DNA from 2 places in the Variovorax sp. S12S4 genome. Region 1 is predicted to be linked to the other one. Evidence: riboswitches for the same ligand, from Rfam matches in the RefSeq annotation. Region 1 holds a riboswitch; the other holds the start of a gene.
What was found. A riboswitch is a leader RNA that binds a small molecule or an ion and turns the genes downstream of it on or off. The one in region 1 is predicted to bind glycine.

Region 1 (5,247 bases):
CAGCGTCTTGAGCGCGTCGAGCAGCGGAATCGATCGGAACGACAGCCCCGCGGGGTTGATGACGACGGCCGCGGCGCGCTCGCGCGCTTCTTGCACCCAGTCCACCATCACGCCTTCGTGGTTGGTCTGGCGAAACTCGCAGTCCAGGCCCAGCTCACCGGTGACGCCGCGGCACAACTGCTCCACCTGGGCCAGCGTGGTGCTGCCATACAGGTGCGGCTCGCGCACCCCCAGCAGGTTGAGATTGGGGCCGTTAAGGATGTAGACGATGGAACTCATGCGGCCGATTCTTCGGCGCGGCCACGAAAGACTTTCCAAACTGGAAACTGCTTTCATAATGCAGAATATGAGCATCTCACTCGACCGCGGCCTTTCCATGGTGGAGCACCTTGCACGCCATCCGCAGGGGCTGCCGCTCACGCTGCTCGCCTCCGAGCTCGACATTCCGCTTGGCGCCTGCCACCGCTTGCTGGCCGACCTGCAGCGCTGCGGCTACGTTCGCCAGACGCGCAAGCAGGGCGACTATGTGCTGACGACCAAGGTGGTGTCGCTGGGCCTCGGCTTCCTGAGCGGCGCCGGCATCGTGAACATTGCCGAGCCGCTGCTGGAGCGGCTCGCGCAGGCATCGGGCGAACTGGTGCGCCTTTCGATCGTGGATGAAGACCGCCTCACCTGGGTCGCCAAGTCGCAGGGCACGCGACAGGCGGGGCTGCGCTACGACCCGGACATGGGCATGGATGCGCGCCTGTCGTGCACGTCTTCCGGCCACGCGTGGCTGATGACGCTGAGCGACGAACGCGCACTGGAGCTGGTCTCGCGCCAAGGCTTCGGCACGCCGGCGGAATACGGTCCGAAGGCGCCGACCACCATTCGCGCGCTGCTGGGCTTTCTGCATGCGGCGCGGGTGCGCGGCTACGCCATGATCGACGAAGTCTTCGCGCCCGGCATGGCCGCCATGGCGGCGCCGGTGTTCCGCCGCAAGGAAGTGATCGGCGTCATCAGCATTGCCGGGCCGCGCACGCGCCTTGGCAGCGAGCGCATGCATGAGCTGGCGCCCGCGCTGCTGGCCGCAACGGCCGAGCTCGGGCCGATCAGCAACGCGTCGAGCCTGTTCGGCCGCCCTTCGCTGGGCAAGGGCTGAGCGGCGCGACCCGGCTTGCCAGACCCGGCTTCTCAGTAAGGCGGCGCCTTGCGCGCCCGCTGCTCGCGCGCGGCGTCGGTCCACCACGCGAGGTCGTCGGCAAAGCGGCCGAATGAGCGCTGGAGAGATTCGCCCGCACTGCCCGTGGGCTTGCCGTCCGCGTCGAGCGTTTGCGAGATCGGCCCGACGGCGAGCGTGCTCGAGACGACGACCATGCCCATCTCCGACAGGATCGAATGCCACACGGTGCCCGAGCGCACGCCTGAAAACCGGCCGGCCGAATAGCTGGCAACGGCAGCAGGCCGCCAGAACCATTCTTCTAGGAAGTGGTCGGTGAGGTTCTTCAGGCCGGGCTGCGGGCCCCAGTTGTATTCGCCCGTCACGAAGACGAAGGCGTCCGCGCCGCGGATCTTCTGCGCCAGCGCTTCCATGGGGGCGGGCGCGGTGCCCTTGGGGTACTCCTTGTACATGCGGTCGAGCATGGGCAGGCCCACCGCCTGCGCGTCGATCAGTTCGGCCTCGGCACCTCGCGCGCCGAGGCCCGCCACCAGGTAGTCGGCCAGGCGAATGCCCATGCGGTCCGACCTGTAGGAACCGTAGAACACCAGGATCTTGTCAGCCATTCGTCGCTCCGTTGTCGAGGCCGGGCGGCCACGGGGCGAAGGCTACAACATTGGCATGTCGGCGCATTTGGTAGCAGCATCTTTCGAATCCTCTGGCTACCATTCCGGCATGAACAAGCCGCCTGCTTTTTGCACTGCCGCCATGGTGCTTGCCGCATCGGCCGGCCATGTGTTCGCCGCTCCCTCGGCGCAGGTGCTCGATGCGGTCAAGAAGCCGCAGTCGGTCGATCCGGACTGGCGCGCCCGCCTGTGCGCATTGCTGCCGCAGCCTTGCGACCCGCATGCGCTGGGCTTGTACCGGCTGCGCGGCGCCGCGGCAAACAGCTTTGCAGTGCTCTCGGCCGAGCCGCTGGCCATGGCGCGCATCAGGCGCGACAAGGACGCGAAGACCTGGCAGATCGAGCGCCTGCACGACTTCAGCGCCTATGTGGCCGGCATGAAGAAAGACGCCGCAGCCGGCATGTCCGACACGCGCCTTTCGCTTGCGCCGGCACTCTATCCGCTGGCCGAAGGGCAATGGGCCATGGCCGTGCTGCAGACCGTGTCCGAGATGTATTCGGGCGGCGGCGCCTCGTTCAGCAAGGCCGACTTCGTGCCGCTGGACGACACCCGGGCCGTCCACGAGGGCATTCCTTTTTCTTGCTCGAAGATGATCCGCGCCTGCTTCAGCGAAAAGGAATACAAGAGTTCGAAGCATTGCCACGACGAGAGCAACGGCAGCCTTCGCATTGCCTACGAAGAACCCAACAAGCCGCGCGGACCCTACAGCTGGCAATACACGTGGCTGCAGAGCGAGTGGCCCGCCAACACACCCGCCAGCGGCACCACCACCACGCGTCTTCACTTCACCGCCAAGACCACCGAAAGGGTGAGCTTCTGCGGCGGACCGCAGTAGCTTCGGTGCGCGTTTCCATCCGCGTGCGCCCCTGTGCGCACGCGCCCGAGTGGCACGCATTCTGCTTAGAAGAAACCATCCAGGAGAAATGCCGGCTCGGTGCTTCGAGTTAGTGCATTACCGAAGGCGACAGCCCGTAACGCTCAGGTCCCCAGACTGGATGAATGACTAACGCTGGAGAGCGCTGCCCGGCGTCCTGAACAAAAGGACTCCGAGGGCGGCCGCCGAAGGGGCAAGCCATGCGCGATGAGCGTGCATGGTGAATCTCTCAGGCCAAAGGACAGCAGGGGCATCTCGCGCAGTGCGCGGGGTGGCCTTGCGCGCTTCCGGAGCCTTCTTCTTCATGACCTTTGCCAGAGCGCACCGCGCATCGTTCCCTTCTTCATCGGGTGTGCCGAGGCCTGCGCACGCACGCAGGCGCCTGCCCGAATCGCCCCCGTTTTTCGCTGACTTTCCTCACGATTTTTTCAACCGGAGAACCGAAGATGCTGTCGAAACGAAACCTGAAAGCCGTTGTCGTGGGCGCCATGCTCGCTATTGGCGTTGCAAGCGCGTTCGCACAAGAAGCGGGCAAGGTGCTGCGGGTGGTGCCCCAGTCCGATCTGAAGATTCTCGATCCGATCTGGACCACCGCGTTCATTACGCGCAACCATGGCTATGCCGTGTACGACACGCTGTTCGGTGTGGACGAGCAGGGCAAGGTCAAGCCGCAGATGGTCGACAAGTACACCACCAGCGCCGACGGCAAGACCTGGACGTTCACGCTGCGCAAGGGCCTGGAATTTCATGACGGCAAGCCGGTGACCTCGGAAGACGTGCTGGCGTCGCTCAAGCGATGGGGCCAGCGCGACGGGCTGGGGCAGAAGATGTATGCGGCGCTCGACAAGGCCGAGGCCGTCGACGCCAACTCATTCAAGCTGGTTTTCAAGGACACCTTCGGCATGGTGCTGGACGCGCTGAGCAAGCCTTCGTCGAATCCGCCTTTCATCATGCCGGCGCGCGTGGCCGCCACGCCGCCCGACAAGCAGATCGACGACGCCACGGGATCGGGCCCCTACATCTTCAAGAAGGACGAGTACCGCCCCGGCGAGAAGATCGTGTACCTGAAGAACGCCAAATACGTGCCCCGCGCCGAAGCGCCCTCGGGCACGGCGGGCGGCAAGAACGTGTATGTGGACCGCATGGAATGGATCATCCTGAAGGATGCGCAAACGCAGGCCAATGCGCTTGCCAACGGCGAGGTCGACATGATCGAGTGGCTGCCGCCCGAGCAGTACACGGCGCTGAAGGGCAACACGTCCATCACGGTCGACAACCCGATTCCGAAGGGCTCGTTCGCGCTGCACCTGAACCACGTCATTCCGCCCTTCGACAACCCGAAGATCGCGCAGGCCGCCATCATGGCCATCAACCAGGAGGCGCTCATGCGCGCCCAGATGGTGCATAAGGAGCTCTACAACAGCTGCGCATCGGTGTACCCGTGCGGCACGATCTTCGCCAGCGACAAGACCGGCTACTTCACCGGCAAGCCGCAGTTCGAGAAAGCCAAGGCCCTGCTGAAGGATGCCGGCTACGACGGCAAGCCCGTGGTGCTGATGTACCCGGCCGACTTTGCACTGCTCAACAAGTTTCCGCCCGTGATGGCGCAGCTGCTGAAGCAGGCCGGCTTCAATGTCGACATGCAGTCGATGGACTGGCCCACGCTGGTGACGCGCCGCGCCAAGAAAGACCCGGTCGACAAGGGCGGCTGGAATCTCTTCATCACCGGCTGGGGCATTGCCGACAACATGAACCCGATGTTCTATGCGCCGCTCACGGGCAACGGCGAGAAGGGCTGGTTCGGCTGGGCCACCGACGAGAAGCTGGAGCAGCTGAAATCCGACTTCCTCGCGACGGCCGACGAACCCCGGCGCAAGGAGCTGGCCACGGCCATCCAGCAGCGCGTGTACGACACCGGCATCTACGCGCCCATCGGCGAATACAAGCCGCTCACCGCCTACCGCAAGGCTGCGGTGAGCGGCGTGGTGCGCTCGCCCGTTGCCGTGTTCTGGAACATCAAGAAGAACTGACGGGCGCTCTTTTCTGGAAACCCCATGCTGATCTTCCTTGCGCGCCGAATCCTGTCGACCGTGCCGGTGCTCGTCATCGTTGCGCTGATCGTGTTTCTCATGCTCCGGCTGGCGCCCGGCGATCCGGCGGCCGCCATCGTGGGCGACAGCGGCACCAGCGAGAACATCGCCAAGGTGCGCGAGCAACTGGGGTTGAACGAATCGCTCCCCGTGCAGTTCGTGCGCTGGAGCGGCCGCTTGCTGCAAGGCAACCTGGGCGAATCCTACTTCATGAAGAAGACGGTGGTGGAGCTCATCGGCCAGCGCATCGAGCCGACGGTGTCTCTCGCGGCGGTGACGCTGGTGGTCACCATCCTCGTCGCGGTGCCGCTCGGGGTTGTTGCCGCCTGGCGGCACGGCGGCTGGCTGGACCGCATGCTGATGGGCTTTTCGGTCATGGGCTTTTCCATACCGGCGTTCGTGATCGGCTATGTGCTCATCTGGATCTTTGCGCTGCACCTGCAGTGGCTGCCGGTGCAG
Region 2 (5,247 bases), 790 kb from region 1:
GCCGGCCGCAAGGAAGGCGACAGCAACCGCCGCCAAAAAGAAGGCGCCGACCGCCGCGCGAAAGCGAACGACCGGACGGCGCTGACGTCATACATACACACATCTTGAAGAGAACGGGTTGGCACGCATCATGAAGTTGTTTCCCTCCGGTCACGCCACCCATCCGCAATGGCGCATGGCGGCCGGCCTTGTGCTGGCCCAGTTGCGCGCCCAGATGGCGCTGCCCGACTACGCGTCGGCGCCGACGCTCGGGCTGCTCTACATCACCGACCACTACGCGTCCGATGCGCAAGACATCCTCGACCACCTGAGCGCCGAGCTTCCGGAGGTGACCGACTGGTCCGGCACCGTCGGCATCGGCGTGTCGGCCAACAATGCCGAATACTTCGACGAGCCCGGCCTGAGCCTGATGCTCTGCGCGCTGCCGAGCGACCAATATCGTGTGTTCTCCGGCGTGGCTCCACTGGGCAACTCGGAAATGAGCGGTTTCGAGGCGCATACGGCGCTGGTGCATGCGGACCCGGCCACCCCCGATCTCACCGAATTGATCGGCGAGATGGCGGGCCGCACCGACACCGGCTATCTGTTCGGCGGCCTCTCGTCAGGCCGTGCGGGCGCCTTGCAGTTTGCGGTCGGCGGCAACGGAAACATCCGCGGCCACGGCGCTGCGGGCGGCGTGTTCTCGGGTGGCTTGTCGGGCGTGGTGTTCGGCGAGGGCGTGCGGCTGGTGTCGCGCGTTACGCAAGGCTGCCAGCCGCTGCGCTCCGGCGCGGGGCGCGAGCGCGAGATCACCGAGGCCGACGGCAACCTGCTGCTCAAGCTCGATGGCGAGCCCGCACTCGACGTGCTGCTGGCCGACCTGCAGGTGTCACTTGAGCGCCCGCAGGAAGCCATCGACGCCGTGCGCGCCACCCTGGTGGGCCTGGCGGATGCGGGCAGCGACGGCATCCGCCGCACCGGCGACCTGGGCGCCGACGTGCTGGTGCGCCACATCATCGGGCTGGACCCGACGCGGCGCGGCATCGCCATTGCCGACGTGGCCGAGGCCGGCATGCGCCTGACCTTTTGTCGGCGCAATGCACAGGCCGCACGCGCCGACCTGATGCGCATCTGCGCGGAAATCCGCGAAGAACTGGAGCCCGAAGAACAGACCCTGGCCACCGCGCGCGCGGTGGCGGCCGGGGAGGCCGAAGCAGCGCCGCACCCGGCGCGCCGCATCGCGGGTGCCGTGTACGTGAGCTGCTCGGGGCGCGGCGGGCCACACTTCGGCGCACCGGGCGCCGAGTTGCAGATCGTGCGGCACGCGCTGGGCGACGTGCCGCTGGTCGGTTTCTTTGCGGCGGGGGAGATTGCCCGGCACCACTTGTATGGGTATACGGGGGTGTTGACGGTGTTTACCGGCAACGACTGACCGCCGCCACGGCCAGATCAGGCCGGCTGGAGCAGGCGCGCTGCTGGCGTAGGCATGCCGGCAAACGCAAAATCGACTTCGGGTGCAAGCCCGCTCACGATCCGCGCCACCGACTTGCCCGAGCCGCACGCATGCGTCCAGCCGAGCGTGCCGTGCCCGGTGTTCAGGTACAGGTTGGGCAGCTTCGTCTTGCCGATCAAAGGCACATTGCTCGGCGTCGCGGGGCGCAGGCCGGTCCAGAACTGCGCCTGCGTGGTGTCGCCGGCGCCGGGGAAGAGCTGTTCAACGCGCCGCACGATCGCTTCGCAGCGCACGCGGTTCAAGTCGCGGTCGTAGCCATTGAGCTCGGCCGTGCCGGCAATGCGCAGGCGGTCGCCGGAGGCCGACGTATAGCGCGAGAACACCAGCTTGAACTCGTCGTCGGTCAGCGAAACCTGGTGCGCCTTCGTCGCGTCTTTGACTGGCAGCGTGACCGAATAGCCTTTGGCCGGATAGATCGGCAGGCGAATGCCCAGCGGCGCGGCATACAGCGGACTCAATGAGCCCATCGCAAGCACGAAGGCGTCGCCGCGAATGCGTTGGAAGCGGCCTTCGCTGTCGGTAGCTTCCACGTGGTCGATGCTGCCGCCCGCTTCGCGCAGCGCAGTCACCGTGTGGCTCATGAGGAACTTCACGCCGGCTGCTGTCGCAAGGCGTGCCATTTCGCGTGCGAAGAGGTTGGCGTCGCCGGATTCGTCTTCTGCCGTGTAAGTGGCGCCGGCCAATTGCGAACGGATGTGGGCCAGGGCGGGCTCGATCTTCACTGCCTCATCCGCGGAGATGACTTGCCGTTCGCAGCCGAGTGCGCGCATCTGCTCGGCGGGCGCAAGAGCGCTGTCGAACTCTTTCTGCGTCGTATAGAAGTGCAGGATGCCTTGCGTGCGCTGGTCGTAGGCGATGCCGGTGTCGCGCCGCAATTGCTGCAGCACTTCGCGGCTGTAGGTGCCCAGGCGCACGATCTGCTCGATGTTGTGCTTCGTGCGGCCGGGGGTGCATTCGCGCAGGAACTGCAAGCCCCAGAGCCATTGGCGCATGTCCGCGCGAATGCGAAAGAGCAGCGGGGCGTCTTCCTTGCCCAACCACTGCAGCACCTTGAGCGGTGCGCTCGGATTGGCCCAGGGTTCGGCATGGCTGACGGAGATCTGCCCGCCGTTGGCAAAACTGGTCTCGGCGGCGGGGGTGGCCTGCCGGTCGATGACGGTTACTTCGTGGCCGAGTTGCTGGAGGTAGTAAGCCGAGGTCACGCCGAGCAAGCCGGCGCCAAGAACGATCACGCGCATTTCAAGTACCTTTGAGGTTGAAGCGCTTGAACCGCGGGCGAGGTTGCTATCGAATAAATAGCAAACAACCGGACGACCACCGTCACAAGTTGCCGCTCCCCCTGTCCTCGGTACCTGAGAGATTCACCCGCTGCGCCCGCAACGGGTTTGCTCCTTCGGTGCATCACGCAAGGTGATGGCTCTCCAGACGGCGTGTCAGTTGGTGCAGTACATGCCACGAAACTCTTTGAAAGAACTTCAACGGTTTCGTTCGGCCGACCTGAGCGTTTATGGGAGTTTGCGCCTTCGGTGGAGTAGTAAAAAGAACTACTCGCTCTCCTGCATTAACGCCATTGTAGGCTGGGACCGCGAAGAGCCGACCATGGATTTTTGACAATTCGACCAATGGGATAATTGTCATTGATTCGAAACTTCGGGGAGACTCATGATCCTGGTAACCGGCGGCGCGGGCTTCATTGGCGCCAACTTCGTACTCGACTGGCTGGCGCAGAGCAACGAGTCCATCGTGAATCTCGACAAGCTGACCTATGCGGGCAACCTCGAGACGCTCGGCTCGCTCAACGGCAACCCGAACCACATCTTCGTGCAGGGCGACATCGGCGACAGCGCTTTGGTCGATCGCCTGTTGGCCGAGCACAAGCCACGCGCTATCGTGAATTTTGCCGCGGAATCGCACGTGGATCGCTCTATCCATGGCCCCGAAGACTTCGTGCAAACCAACGTGCTCGGCACCTTTCGCCTGCTCGAGTCGGTGCGCGGCTACTGGAGCGCACTGCCGGCTGAGCAAAAGTCTGCCTTCCGCTTCCTTCACGTGTCGACCGACGAGGTCTACGGCTCGCTCTCCAAGACCGACCCCGCCTTTACCGAAGAGAACAAGTACGAGCCCAACAGCCCCTACTCAGCCAGCAAGGCCGCCAGCGACCATCTCGTGCGCGCCTGGCACCACACCTACGGCCTGCCGGTGGTCACCACCAACTGCTCCAACAACTACGGGCCGTTCCACTTCCCCGAGAAGCTCATCCCCTGATGATCGTCAACGCCCTGGCTGGCAAGCCCTTGCCGGTGTACGGCGACGGCATGCAGGTGCGCGACTGGCTCTATGTGAAGGACCACTGCAGCGCCATTCGCCGCGTGCTCGAGGCCGGCAAGCTCGGCGAGACGTACAACGTCGGTGGCTGGAACGAGAAGCCCAACATCGAGATCGTGAACACCGTGTGCGCGCTGCTCGACGAACTGCGCCCGCGCGCCGATGGCAAACCGTACAAGGAACAGATCAGCTACGTTACCGACCGCCCCGGCCACGACCGGCGCTACGCGATCGATGCACGCAAGCTGGAGCGTGAGCTGGGCTGGAAGCCCGCCGAAACCTTCGACACCGGCATCCGCAAGACCGTCGAGTGGTACCTCGCGAACGCCGAATGGGTGCGCAACGTGCAAAGCGGCGCGTACCGCGCATGGGTCGAGAAGCAATACGACGCCGCACCCGCGGCCAAGGCCACCGCATGAAGCTGCTGCTGCTGGGCAAGGGCGGACAGGTCGGCTGGGAGTTGCAGCGCAGCCTCGCGCCGCTGGGCGAACTGGTGGCGCTCGATTTCGACAGCACCGACTTCAACGCCGACTTCAGCCGTCCCGACCAGTTGGCCGAGACTGTGCTCAAGGTGCGGCCTGACGTGATCGTCAATGCCGCGGCTCACACGGCCGTGGACAAAGCCGAGAGCGAGCCCGACTTCGCGCGCAAGCTCAACGCCACTTCGCCCGGCGTGGTGGCCGAAGCCGCCGGGCAGATCGGTGCACTCATGGTGCATTACTCCACCGACTACGTGTTCGATGGCAGCGGCAGCAAGCCTTGGCAAGAAGACGATGCCACCGGCCCACTCAGTGTGTATGGCCGCACCAAGCTCGAAGGCGAACAGTTGGTGGCCAAGCACTGCGCCAAGCACCTGATCTTTCGCACCAGCTGGGTGTTTGCCGCGCGCGGCGGCAACTTCGCCAAGACCATGTTGCGGCTTGCCAAGGAGCGCGACAAGCTGACCGTCATCGACGACCAATTTGGCGCCCCGACAGGTGCCGAACTGCTGGCCGATGTCACGGCGCATGCGATTCGTGCCACTTTGCAAGACCCTTCCAAAGCCGGCCTGTATCACGCGGTGGCCGGCGGCGAGACCACCTGGTGCGGCTATGCACGCTTTGTGCTTGAGCAGGCGCGCCAAGCCGGCGTAGAGCTCAAGGCCGGCCCCGAACAGGTCGAAGCCGTACCCACGAGTGCCTTCCCCACGCCCGCTACGCGGCCGGCCAATTCGCGCCTCGATACGCGCAAGCTGCAATCCACCTTTGGCCTGGTGCTGCCGCACTGGCAACAAGGCGTCGCCCGCATGCTGCGCGAGACCCTTTGAACGCGCGTTGCCTAGTAAGCAGAGAAAGCAAGAAAGAAATACAACGATGACCACGAAGACCACGCAACGCAAGGGCATCATCCTGGCCGGCGGCTCGGGCACCCGGCTGCATCCCGCCACGCTC

Region 2: linked by a shared signal. The riboswitch ahead of M0765_RS12150 (D-amino acid dehydrogenase) and the one ahead of M0765_RS16180 (ABC transporter substrate-binding protein) in region 1 are both predicted to bind glycine.

The regions. Positions count from the first base shown of each region.
Region 1 covers NZ_JALPKR020000002.1:3,276,032-3,281,278, forward strand. The annotation lists gene M0765_RS16160 (type II 3-dehydroquinate dehydratase) at 1-279, opposite strand, end outside; gene M0765_RS16165 (IclR family transcriptional regulator) at 347-1,141, shown strand; gene M0765_RS16170 (NADPH-dependent FMN reductase) at 1,174-1,764, opposite strand; gene M0765_RS16175 (hypothetical protein) at 1,874-2,659, shown strand; glycine riboswitch at 2,824-2,953, shown strand; gene M0765_RS16180 (ABC transporter substrate-binding protein) at 3,145-4,728, shown strand; gene M0765_RS16185 (ABC transporter permease) at 4,753-5,247, shown strand, end outside.
Region 2 covers NZ_JALPKR020000002.1:2,481,320-2,486,566, forward strand. The annotation lists gene M0765_RS12140 (PhaM family polyhydroxyalkanoate granule multifunctional regulatory protein) at 1-85, shown strand, start outside; gene M0765_RS12145 (FIST signal transduction protein) at 131-1,411, shown strand; gene M0765_RS12150 (D-amino acid dehydrogenase) at 1,429-2,730, opposite strand; glycine riboswitch at 2,822-2,927, opposite strand; glycine riboswitch at 2,962-3,061, opposite strand; partial or broken gene rfbB (dTDP-glucose 4,6-dehydratase) at 3,155-4,236, shown strand; gene rfbD (dTDP-4-dehydrorhamnose reductase) at 4,233-5,123, shown strand; gene rfbA (glucose-1-phosphate thymidylyltransferase RfbA) at 5,170-5,247, shown strand, end outside.